3 regions of the Ensifer sp. ZNC0028 genome follow, and region 2 is predicted to be linked to each of the others. Evidence: predicted binding sites of a transcription regulator. Region 2 holds the regulator's gene; each other region holds the start of a gene.
The links. The regulator PhoB, encoded in region 2, activates phosphate uptake and scavenging genes when phosphate is short. The targets are predictions, from matches to a motif close to TGTCATNNANCTGTCAT.
Positions count from the first base shown of each region.

Region 1: a site for PhoB is predicted at 1,717-1,733, ahead of L981_RS24280 (DUF2794 domain-containing protein). Genes of this name have one in related genera too.
Region 3: a site for PhoB is predicted at 1,433-1,449, ahead of L981_RS13040 (LTA synthase family protein). Genes of this name have one in related genera too.

Region 1 is NZ_JTLA01000104.1:42,485-46,665, forward strand. It holds gene L981_RS24270 (Bax inhibitor-1/YccA family protein) at 1-497, shown strand, start outside; gene L981_RS24275 (GNAT family N-acetyltransferase) at 620-1,174, shown strand; gene L981_RS24280 (DUF2794 domain-containing protein) at 1,292-1,696, opposite strand; gene L981_RS24285 (thioredoxin family protein) at 2,011-2,784, opposite strand; gene acnA (aconitate hydratase AcnA) at 2,990-4,181, opposite strand, start outside.
Region 2 is NZ_JTLA01000105.1:8,045-12,225, reverse strand. It holds gene L981_RS24365 (aspartate aminotransferase family protein) at 1-1,164, opposite strand, end outside; gene L981_RS24360 (GcrA family cell cycle regulator) at 1,587-2,108, shown strand; gene phoB (phosphate regulon transcriptional regulator PhoB) at 2,176-2,859, opposite strand; gene phoU (phosphate signaling complex protein PhoU) at 3,062-3,775, opposite strand; gene pstB (phosphate ABC transporter ATP-binding protein PstB) at 3,826-4,181, opposite strand, start outside.
Region 3 is NZ_JTLA01000053.1:2,490-6,670, forward strand. It holds gene L981_RS13035 (NAD+ synthase) at 1-1,215, opposite strand, end outside; gene L981_RS13040 (LTA synthase family protein) at 1,484-3,415, shown strand; gene L981_RS13045 (DUF1003 domain-containing protein) at 3,599-4,147, shown strand.

The sequences.
Region 1 (4,181 bases), on a different contig from region 2:
TCGTGTTCTTCATGAGCTTCCGCATCAATAGCATGAGCGTTTCTGCCGCGCAGACGACGTTCTGGATCTATGCCGCCCTGATGGGCCTGTCGCTGTCGTCGATCTTCGTGATCTACACCGGCCAGAGCATCGTTCAGACGTTCTTCGTGACCGCAGCTTCGTTCGGAGCCCTGTCGCTTTACGGCTACACCACGAAGAAGGACCTGTCCGGCATGGGCTCGTTCCTGATCATGGGTCTGTTCGGCGTCATCATCGCGTCGATCGTCAACATCTTCCTTGGCTCTTCGGCGCTCGCCTTCGCGATCAACGTGATCGGCGTGCTGATCTTCGCAGGCCTCACCGCCTACGACACGCAGAAGATCAGGGAAATGTACTTTGAAGCCGATGACAGCACCGTTGCCGGCCGCAAGGCGATCATGGGCGCGCTGACGCTCTACCTCGACTTCATCAACCTGTTCATGTTCCTGCTCCAGTTCATGGGCAACCGGAACAACTAAGTCTGAACAGCAGACGGAAAAGGCGGCTTCGGCCGCCTTTTTTGTTTCTTGAAGCAGCTTGAAAGCGTCCGGGCTCCGTGGGAGTGAAAGGACGACGAAACCTTGGGATCAAGTCTAAAGCCATGTCCCTGACCCTGCGCGACGCCACCCTGGCCGATCTTCCCGTCATCACCGAGATCTATCGCGAGTCCGTGTTGCACGGCGTCGCGACCTACGAGATCAACCCGCCATCCGAAAAGGAGATGCGGGCCCGGTTCGAAACGATCATCGGCAACGGCTACCCTTACATGGTCGCGGTAGACGAGGGCGGGACGATCATCGGCTATGCCTACGCATCCGGTTTCCGCACGCGCACGGCCTATCGCTTCCTGGTCGAGGATTCCATCTACCTGGCGCCGGAAGCGCGCGGCAAGGGCGCCGGCAAGGCGCTGCTGGTCGAACTCGTCCGGCGTTGCACGGAGCTCGGCTTCCGCCAGATGGTCGCGGTGATCGGCGGTGCCCATCCGGCCTCGATCGCCGTACACCGGTCGCTCGGCTTCGAACTCCAGGGCACGATGAAAGCGACCGGCTTCAAGCACGGCCGCTGGCTCGACACGACGATCATGCAACTCGCGCTCGGCGAGGGACAGGCGACCGACCCGCCGGAAGACATCTATCCGGATACGCTCTACCAGTGATCGTCGCTTGCTGAAGGGTCTCGGTCGGCGAAGCGCGCTCGCAGCGCGCATACGCAAATCGTGCCGTTGCCGCCTGTGACGTCGGCGTGCGCCTTGATCGCACCCTTTCCCGGGTGGTCAGGTTTCCACCAGCCTCAGCACCTTGTCGAATACCTTGAGCACTTGGGCGAGCTCGTGGCCGCGTTTCAGGATCGTGCCGTGAATGTTCAGTACGCTATAGGCGCCCTGTTTCGCGGCCAGTTTCGGGTTCTTCTCGATCCGGTAGAGCGGCATTTCGCCCGAACGCTTGAACACTGAGAAGACCGCGCGGTCCCTCAAGTGGTCGATGGCATAGTCCCGCCACTCGCCTTCGCCGACCATGCGGCCGTAAACCCACAGGATCTGGTCCAATTCGCGGCGATGGAAAGTGATGGGGGGAGCGTTCTTGGCGTTCTTGTATTCGTGAAGATCGACGACCACTTCCGAGGTGGTCTCGCGCTGATGGCGCGCCTCGCCTTGCGGCAAATCCGGCTCATCGGTCATCGGCAATCCGGCCTTCTGTTGTGACAGAACGATTACAGTGTGCCTGACACGAGCCGAAAAGCAAGCCGGAAGCCATGGGACGGTGAGGTCATTTCTTGCCTCTGCCCCATTTCAGTCAAACCGGCGCCCCAATTCATCGCAAAACTCGCGGGCGCTGACGGACAGAGTCGTTGCCACCGTATGTCCGGTCAGATCGTCATGCTGCGGGAGTTCACCGAACGCAGTTATGGCCGGTTCGGTCCGGTAACTTCGAACCCTCAGCCCCAGCCCCTCGATGCTGCCGGGCCGAACCAACCCCTTGCGCTTCGCCGTCCCTACAATTTGCCCTGAGGGCCGGCGAGCACGGCCGCAGCGCCGATGATGGCGCCCGGCGTTTCCTTGTCCTTCATCGATTGCAGCAGGATCGCGCAGCCGCTGTTTCCGGGGCGCTCGGTCAGCACCGTCGCCGGCAGCGTAAAGGTCGCAGGCTGGCCGTCCCACATGCCGATCGTCTGAATGTCACGCACCGCATGCCAATAGGGGACTTCCTTGCCGCTGTTTTCCCCCTTTTCCATCTTCACGATCTTGGCGCGATCGAAATAGACGACGACGACATTGGCCTTGCCGATGCCGCTGCCGACGGTGATTTGGATTTCTTCACCGAGGATCTTGGCGTCGACGGGAACGGCAAGCCCCTTGCCTTCCGCCTTCATCGTTTCCAGCCGCGTCTTGATTGCCTGCAGGTTGCCGCCGTTCAAATGGTCGCGGCCATTCAGGATCGCCTGCGGCGTGTAGACGCCGTTGCGACCGAGCATGCGCGCATAGGCATATTGCCGCTCGGTGTTTTCCTTCGATGCCAGCGTGTCGGCCCAGCCGAGATAGTTCCAGTAGTCGACGTGATAGGCGAGCGCCACCACATCGCCTTCGTCGACCAGCGACTTCAGCGCCGCATCCGCCGGCGGACAGGACGAACAGCCCTGGCTGGTGAACAGCTCGACAACGCCCTTGACCGCCTGTTTCTCCTGCGCCCCGACGGGGGTACTGGCGGCTGCGAGCAGCCCGAGAGCCAGTGCAACAGGACGAATGAAAGAACGGTCTGCGGATGTCATGGCGTCACTTCGTTACCGGCCGTCGGCCTACTCCTTGTGGGGGAGTTCACTACATACGACGCCCCTGCATCAACGGGAAGTCACGTTGGAGTGAGGTGGCAAGTGAGTGCGATCTAGCAGCCGGATCGCGGCAGTTGCACCTCAAAGAAAGAGCCGGGGCGCCTTTCGGCGTCCCGGCTCAAGAGTCTTGTCTGCGCTCGCGCGATTAAGCAGCGAGGTCGCGCAGAACCGTCTGCAGGATGCCGCCGTTGTTGACGTAGGTCACTTCATCGAGCGTATCGATACGGCAGACCAGCGGCACGTCCTTCACGCTGCCGTCGCCATAGGTGACCTTGGCAACGCGCTTTTCGCGCGGCTGGACGTTGGCGAGGTTTTCGATCGTGACGATCTCATCGCCCTTGAGGCCCAGCGATTCCCAGGTCGTGCCTTCTTCGAAGACGAAGGGAATGACGCCCATGCCGACGAGGTTCGAGCGGTGGATACGCTCGAAGGACTGCGCGATGACGGCCTTGACGCCGAGCAGGTTGGTGCCCTTGGCAGCCCAGTCGCGCGACGAGCCGTTGCCGTATTCGACGCCGGCGAAGATGACGAGCGGAACGCCCTCTTCCTTGTACTGCATGGCAGCGTCGTAGATCGACATCTCTTCCTTCGACGGATAGTGGATGGTGTAGCCACCTTCCTTGCCGTTCGGGCCGAGCATGTGGTTGCGGATGCGGATGTTGGCAAACGTGCCGCGCATCATCACCTCATGGTTGCCACGACGCGTGCCGTACTGGTTGAAGTCGGCAACGCCGACGCCATGACCGATGAGGTAGGCACCAGCCGGCGAGGCAGCCTTGATCGAACCGGCCGGCGAGATGTGGTCGGTGGTGATCTTGTCGCCGAAGAGACCAAGCACGCGGGCGCCCTTGATGTCGGAGATGCCCGAACCGGACTTGCCCATGCCGACGAAGTAGGGCGGGTTCTGCACGTAGGTCGAACCGTCGTCCCAGGCGTAGGTCTGGCCCGGAGGAACCTGAACGGCCTGCCAGTTTTCGTCGCCCTTGAACACGTCGGCGTACTTGGTCGCGTAGAGTTCGCGGGTGACGTACTTGAAGATGAACTCCTGGATTTCCTTGGAGGTCGGCCAGATGTCCTTGAGGAAGACCGGCTTGCCGTCCTTGTCTTCGCCGAGCGGCTCGCTGGTGAGGTCCTTCTGGACGGAACCTGCAAGCGCGTAGGCGACGACGAGCGGCGGCGAAGCGAGGTAGTTCGCCTGGACGTCCGGCGAGATACGGCCTTCGAAGTTGCGGTTGCCCGAGAGAACGCCGGCGGCGATCAGGCCCTTGTCGTTGATCGTCTTCGAGATCGGCGCCGGCAGCGGGCCGGAGTTGCCGATGCAGGTCGTGCAGCCGAAG
Region 2 (4,181 bases):
CTCGGCGGCGCGTTCGATACGTGCCAGGCCCTCGCGGGCCTCCTCGGCCGTGATCGTCAGCGGCGGCAGCAAACGCAGTACGTTTTCGCCGGCCGGCACAGCCAGAAGCTTCTCCGCGCGAATTTCCTTCAGCAGATCGGCCGAAGGGCCCTTCACCTTGATGCCCAGCATCAGACCGTCGCCTCGGATCTCCTCGATGACATCAGGGAAACGGTCCTTGAGCGACGCAAGACCCTGGCGGAAGACCAGCGCGACATCGCGCACATGCGTGAGGAACCCGTCGGCCAGAACGACGTCGAGCACGGCATTGCCGACGGCCATGGCCAGCGGATTGCCGCCATAGGTGGAGCCGTGCGTGCCCGCCACCATGCCAGATGCGGCTTCCTCGGTCGCCAGGCACGCGCCGAACGGGAAGCCCCCGCCGATGCCCTTGGCGACCGCCATGATATCCGGGCGGATGTCGGCCCATTCATAGGCAAACAGCTTGCCGGTACGGCCGACGCCGGTCTGAACCTCGTCCAGGATCAGGAGCAGGCCGAACTCGTCGCAAAGCGCGCGCAGTTCCTGCATGAACTCCTTGGTCGCCGGGCGGATACCGCCCTCGCCCTGGATCGGCTCGATCAGGATCGCTGCGGTTTCCTCGGTGATCGCATTCTTGACGGCAGCGATGTCGCCGAACGGGACCTGGTAGAAGCCCGGCGCTTTCGGACCGAAACCTTCGATGTATTTCTGCTGACCGCCGGCGGCGATCGTCGCGATCGTGCGGCCGTGGAAAGCCCCCTCGAAGGTGATGACGTGGAATTTCTCCGGGTGACCCTTGGAGAAGTGGTAACGCCGTGCCGTCTTGATGGCGCATTCCAGCGCCTCTGCGCCGGAATTGGTGAAGAACACCTTGTCGGCAAAGGTGACTGCGGTCAGCCGGCGACCGAGGCTTTCCTGGCCCGCAATCTCATAGAGGTTGGACAGGTGCCAAACCTTGTCGGCCTGCGCCTTCAGCGCTTCGACGAGGTGGGGATGCGCGTGGCCAAGCGAATTCACGGCAACACCGGCGCCGAAATCGAGATAACGCGTCCCGTCTTCAGCGATCAGCCAGGCGCCCTCTCCTCGCTCGAAACGCAACGGCGCGCGCATGTAGGTATCGTAAAGCGGCGTTGTTGCAGTCATGCGAGGCTCTCCTTCACTCCAGATCGACATCGATCCCGCGCCTCACGCGGGCCGATAAAAATCAAAAATGCCGCCTTTCGGCGGCGCAGGCACTATTCCCATTTCGCGCTGCAATGTCAACAAAACCAAGCCTTGCAGCGCAACATGAAGGGTCGATTCCTGGCAGCAGAAAAATCGTCCGGGAGGGCTTGCCAAAATTGCAACGCCGGCCGAGCAAGTTGGGGAAAACTACGAAATCGATTCGGCCTGATTCCCGGGACTCTTGCCACAGAGTCCAGCGGTCAGTACGTTAACATTCAATTACTAGACGCATGCGGCGGACCTAGTCACCAAAAGAGTTATCGCGTTTGCAACCCCGGGGTTCAGCCGGGGTGCGGTGAGGGATTCTGCCATCCCCAACGCTGAGAACGGAGAGTGCAGAAATGAACTGGACTGACGAGCGGGTGGAGAAACTGAAGAAGCTTTGGTCCGAGGGCCTGAGCGCGAGCCAGATCGCGGCACAGCTCGGCGGCGTCAGCCGTAACGCTGTCATCGGCAAGGTTCACCGCCTGAGCCTGCCAGGTCGCGCCAAGGCCGGCGGTAGCACCACGACGGCGGCCCGTCCGAAGCGCCCGACCTCGGCACCGCGTGCGCCGAACTACGCTTCGCGCGTTTCGGCCCGCCCGGTTGCACGCACGGCCGGCGCTGTCGTTCTCAAGGAAGAAATCGAAGTCGATCTCGTTGCCGAGCAGGATTTCAGCACCCGGACCGACGTTGTCGTGCCGATGTCGCGCCGCCTCGAGCTGACCCAGCTCACCGAGCGCACCTGCAAGTGGCCGATCGGCGACCCGCTGAAGGAAGAGTTTCACTTCTGCGGCAACGATTCCCCGGAATCGTCGCCTTACTGCACCTTCCATGCGCGGCTGGCCTACCAGCCGTCGGGCGAGCGCCGCAGGGCCCGCTAAGAAGCCGGACAGCATCAATAAAAAAGGGGCCGATCGGCCCCTTTTTTGTTGGAGATTTCCGGATCTGTCAGCTTTCGAGCGAATAGCCAGCGCCGCGAACGGTGCGGATGACGTCGGGCATGTTCGAGAAATTCAGAGCCTTGCGCAGGCGACCGACATGCACGTCGACGGTGCGTTCGTCGACATAGATGTCATGGCCCCAGACGCCATCCAGAAGCTGCGAGCGCGAGAAGACGCGGCCCGGCGAGGACATCAAGAACTCCAGAAGACGAAACTCGGTCGGGCCGAGGCGCACTTCGCGGCTGCGGCGGTGAACGCGATGGGTCTCGCGGTCGAGTTCGATGTCGCCGCAGCGAAGCAGCGTCGACAGGACCTCGGGCTTTGCCCGGCGCAGCATCGCCTTGACGCGCGCCATCAGCTCCGGCGTGGAGAATGGCTTGACCACATAGTCGTCGGCGCCGGTCGCCAACCCCCGGACGCGCTCGCTTTCCTCGCCGCGCGCCGTCAGCATGATGATCGGCAGGCGCTCCGTCTCCGGGCGCTGGCGCAGCCGGCGGCAAAGCTCGATGCCGGAAACACCGGGCAGCATCCAGTCGAGGATGAGCAGGTCGGGCAGCCGCTCCTGAAGCCGGATCTCCGCCTCGTCGCCCCTCAGGATCGTGTCGACGTCGAAGCCCTCGGCTTCCAGATTGTAACGCAGCAGAACGCTCAGCGCCTCTTCGTCTTCGACTACGGCGATTTTTGGCAACATCAGGTAACGTCTCCTTACCGCGGGCGACCCTTGGGCTCATCGGCCCGGCCGGCGCTCAGACACTCTAAATCTGGAGCACGTCCGCCAATTTCAAAGGCGGGGCGAAAACCGCGTGCTTCAGATACAGGAATTCGGGGCCGCGACCGAAGCCGCGACCGGATCAGATTTCAAAGGGCATGCATGCTTACGGCGCGCTCGGCGCTCAGTCGTTGACCGAGCCCAGCGTCGACGTGGTGTCATCCTTCGGGCGCTCGCCTTCCGGCTGGGCACCCGTCGCCATGTAATAGATCGTCTCGGCGATGTTGGTCGCGTGGTCGCCGATGCGCTCGATGTTCTTGGCGCAGAACAGAAGATGCGTGCAGGGCGTGATGTTGCGCGGATCTTCCATCATGTAGGTCAGCAGTTCGCGGAACAGCGAGGTGTAGATCGCATCGATCTCCTCGTCGCGCTCGCGGATGCTGTTGGCCTTCTCCGGCGAGCGCGAGGCGTACACGTCGAGCACTTCCTTGAGCTGGACGAGAGCCAGCTCTGCCAGGTGCTCCAGGCCGCGGGCGAGCTTGCGCGGAATGCCGGATCCGGCGACCGCGATCACGCGCTTGGCGGTGTTCTTGCCGAGATCGCCGACGCGCTCCAGATCGGAGGCGATGCGGATCGACCCCATGATCTCGCGCAGGTCGGCGGCGACCGGCTGGCGCTTGGCGATGGTGACGATCGCCTTCTCGCCGATCTGGCGCTCGGCGTCGTCGAGAACGGTGTCGTCCGAGATCACCTTCTGCGCGAGAGCGAGGTCGGAATTGACCAGCGCGCGAACGGATTCAGCGACCATCTGCTCGGCGAGACCGCCCATCTCCGAGATGCGGCGCGTCAGGTACTTCAGTTCTTCGTCATAGGCGGACATGATATGCATGGACATGATCGTCGATCCTTACGGGCGCTTTGCAGTTACTGTTGCAGCCTTATGCGGCCTCAGCCGAAGCGGCCCATGATGTAATCCTGGGTGCGCTGGTCATCCGGATTGGTGAACATCTTGTCGGTGTCGTTCTCCTCGACGAGATTGCCGAGGTGGAACATTGCGGTGCGCTGCGAAACGCGGGCGGCCTGCTGCATCGAATGGGTCACGATGACAATCGTGAAGTTCGTGCGCAGTTCGTGGATGAGTTCCTCGACCTTGGCGGTCGCAATCGGGTCGAGCGCCGAACAGGGCTCGTCCATCAGGATCACTTCCGGGCTGACGGCGACGGCACGGGCGATGCAGAGGCGCTGCTGCTGACCACCGGAAAGGCCAGTGCCCGGCTCCTGCAGACGATCCTTTACCTCGTTCC
Region 3 (4,181 bases), on a different contig from region 2:
CGTGGTCACCACCATTGAACCAAACTTGTTGGAGATCGCCATCAGGATGGTGCCGCGGGTGCGGCTCTGCAGGTTCTCCTCGGTGATGCCGGACTCCGTGCCTTCGAACGTATCGGAGAGAGCGCTGAGGAACCCTTCGACCGGCTCGGAAATCGGCACGATGTCGTAACGGCAACCAAGCGCCTCGGCGCATTCCTTGGCGTCTTTCAGCGATTCCTGCGAAGTGTAGCGGTAGGGCAGCATGACCGTGCGCACCCGCTCCTCGCCGAGCGCATCGACGGCGAGTGCCGCGCAGATGGCGGAGTCGATGCCGCCGGAAAGGCCGAGCACCACATTCTTGAAGCCGTTCTTGTTCACATAGTCGCGGAAGCCGAGCATGCAGGCGCGGTAGTCCGCTTCCTCCCGTTCCGGCAGGCGCGACTTCAGGCCGTGCTCGCAATGCCAGCCGCTGTCGCCCTTCTTCCATTCGACAATCGAGATCGCCTCCTCGAACTGGCTCATCTGGAAGGCGAGCGACTTGTCGGTGTTGAAGGCGAAGCTGGCGCCGTCGAAGACCAGTTCGTCCTGGCCACCGAGCTGGTTGGCGTAGATCATCGGCAGGCCTGTCTCGATCACCTGCTTCAGAACCACCTGATGGCGCACGTCGACCTTGCCGCGATAGTAGGGCGAGCCATTGGGCGACAGCAGGATTTCAGCACCGCTTTCGGCCAGCGTCTCGCAGACGCCGAGATCGCCCCAGATGTCTTCGCAGATTGGAATGCCGATGCGCACGCCGCGGAAATTGACCGGCCCCGGCATCTCGCCCGGATCGAACACGCGCTTCTCGTCGAACTCGCCGTAGTTCGGTAGGTCGACCTTGTCGCGGACCGCGATCACCTTGCCGTCGTCGAGCACGGCTATCGAATTGTGCCGGCCGGTCTTTGCCAGCCGCGGAAAGCCGATAATGACGCCCGGACCGCCATCCGCCGTCTCGGCAGCGAGCTTTTCGACGGCCTGGAGACACGCCTTCAGAAAGGCTGGCTTCAGAACGAGGTCTTCCGGCGGATAGCCGGAAATGAACAGCTCCGTCAAAAGCAGGAGATCGGCGCCCTGGCGCGCCGCGTCGGCGCGCGCCTCACGCGCCTTGGCCAGGTTTCCGGCGATGTCGCCCACGGTCGGATTGAGCTGGGCAATGGCGATGCGAAGGAGCGAAGGGGCGTTTTTATGGGCGGTCATGAGCGGGCCTGTCGGTCTGTCCTGAACGATTGCAGCTGACTTTCGCAATGTTCTTTAGCGCAATCTGCGGGAAAATACCCACAGGCAATCGCAGCGACGAGAAAAAAACCGAAAAATTCTGTTTTTCCCGGTCCTTATACTGGGCTGTTCGCGCTGCTTCACGCCACGAAAAGCCACCCTCCATTCCCGTTAAGAAACCATTCATCCCCTGTTCAAAATGACGGGCGTATGACAGTTACACGACGCATTTATGAAATTGGAGAATATGTTGGCCAGTATCGATTCCGCGGTTGCGAGAGGCTCACGTGTCTATGTCGATAGGCCGGGCTTCGCCACACGGCACGCCAAGACGCTCGCGGCCACCCGCAGCGCATTCTTCTCCCTCTTCGTCGCAGCCGTTCTGGTGTTCCTCGTCGAACTGATCGTGCGTCAGTCGCTTGCCGATAGCATCGCCTACATGCTCGATCCGACGCGCCCGGCGCTGACGACCGTTGGCGCCTTCTTCCTGATCCTACTCGCTGTCGACGGCATTTTCGGTCGCGAACACAAGTCGGCCGTGGTGATTGCGCCGCTTGCCATCATCCCCGCCGTCGTCTGCCAGCAGAAGCAGGTCTTCCTGTCCGACCCGCTCTATCCGACCGATTTCCTGTTCGGTCGCCAGATCATGGAACTGATGCCGGTTCTGGTGAAGGACCGTCCGTGGACGGCCGTCGGCATCGCTGTCGGCCTGGTCGTCGCCGTCGTTGGCATCGCTCTCCTGCTGCGTTTTGCCTGGCGCACCTTCCCGAAGCTGACGACCCGCGAGCGCATCGCCCGCCTCGCCTTCGCGCTGCCGCTGCTCGTCGCCTTCTGGAACATCATGGATTACAACCAGTTCTCCTGGATCCGTGATCGCCTCAAGGTCATCCCGATCATGTGGGACCAGACCGAGAACTATAAGCACAACGGCTTTGCGCTCGCCTTTGCCATCAACCTGCCGATGGCCAATGTCAGCGCGCCCGCCGGTTACATGGCCGACGCGATCGACCGCATCCCGGTGAAGCCGCTCCCCGCCGGCACCTCGCACCGCGGCAAGCCCGACGTCATCGTGCTGATGAGCGAATCCTTCTGGGATCCGACCCGCCTGCCGAACGTCAAGCTGTCGCCAGATCCGATGCCGACGATCCGCGAAATGCAGTCGGGCAACGTCTTTTCGCCGGAGTTCGGCGGCATGACCGCCAATGTCGAGTTCGAGGCGCTGACCGGCTTCTCCAACGCGTTCCTGCCCTATGGCAGCATCCCCTACCAGCAGTACATCCGCAATCCGATCCCGTCGCTTGCCACCTTCTTCCGCGGCGAAGGTTATGTCTCGCGCGCCATCCATCCGTTCCAGAGCTGGTTCTGGAACCGCACCGCCGTCTACAAGGCCTTCGGCTTCGACATGTTCAAGTCGGAAGAGAACATGCCGCCGATGCAGAAGCGCGGCATCTTCGCCTCGGACGAGTCGTTGACCAACGAAATCATCCACCAGGCGGATGCGATGGACGATCCGTTCTTCTTTTTCGCCGTCACGCTGCAGGGCCATGGTCCCTATGAGGCGAACCGCTATGCGAAGAACACCATCAAGGTCGAAGGCGACCTGCCGGAAGCCGACCGGCAGGTGCTGGAAACCTACGCTCAAGGCATCAAGGAAGCTGACGAAAGCCTGAAGAAGCTGATGGAGTGGGCGAAGAACCGTGACCGCGAAACGATCATCGTACTCTTCGGCGACCACCTGCCGCCGCTCAACACCGTCTATACCAGCACCGGTTTCATGAAGGGCGTGACGGCGGAACGCAAGGGTTCGAAGGAGCAGATGAAGGCGCAACATGAAACGCCGCTCGTCGTCTGGTCGAACAAGACCGGTCCGAAGAAGAACGTCGGCACCATCAGCCCGGCCTTCCTCTCCTACCAGATCCTCAAGCAGTCCGGTTACGAGCACCCCTACTACACCGGTTTCCTCGGCAAGGTGTACGACCAGTACCGCGTGGTCGACCGCTACATGCTGATCCGCAAGAATGGCAAGGAAGTCGCCGAATGGTCGCGCCAGCCGAAGGTGCCGGCACTGCTGCGTGACTACCGCTTCCTGCAGCACGACATGATGTTCGGCGACCGCTTCTCGACCGACCGGTTCTTCAAGTCGCACGCGGACCTGTTCGCAAGCGCTGCCGAAACCCACTGACACAAGAAGCCGGACGGGTCGCACCCGGTCCGGCTTCGCGCCTTCGGCCATGGCGGTATTGGCTGGCGCCTGAATTCCCCCACGCCTTAAGCTTTTGATGGTTCGCACGCGGGCAAAGCAAAACCGCTGCGGACTTTTGCGCGACATGCCCTAGATTTCATCCGGCCAACACCGGAGATCCCCATGCCGCATTTCAACGACATTTCGAAACAGCTTTTCGGCAAGCCGATCAGCGAGCTTGGCGAGATCGAGGCCCGCATCCTCGCCCACGCCCGCGATCGCCGCACGCTTTCGACGGATTCCCACGCGGCGTTTACGGCCGGGCTCTCCTTCGGCGACAGGCTCGCGGACAATATCGCCCGGGTCGGCGGCTCATGGAGCTTCATCATCGGCTTCTGCGGCTTTCTCGTCTGCTGGGTTCTGGTCAATTCGGTGCTGCTCATCACCGGAGCGTTCGATCCCTACCCCTACATCTTCCTCAACCTGGTGCTTTCGATGCTCGCCGCGCTGCAGGCGCCGGTCATCATGATGTCGCAGAACCGCCAGGCCGAACGCGACCGCTTCGCCGCGTCGAAGGATTACGAAGTCAATCTCAAATCGGAGGTCGAGTTGATCGCGCTGCATCACAAGGTCGACGACGTGCTGCTGCGCGAGATCTCCGAGCTGCGCGCCGACCTGGCGGCGCTCAACCGTCAGCTCGAACATTACCGCGCGCCGCCCGCACAGCAGTGACCGGATATGGGCCCAAGCTGCACTCACTGCCGGC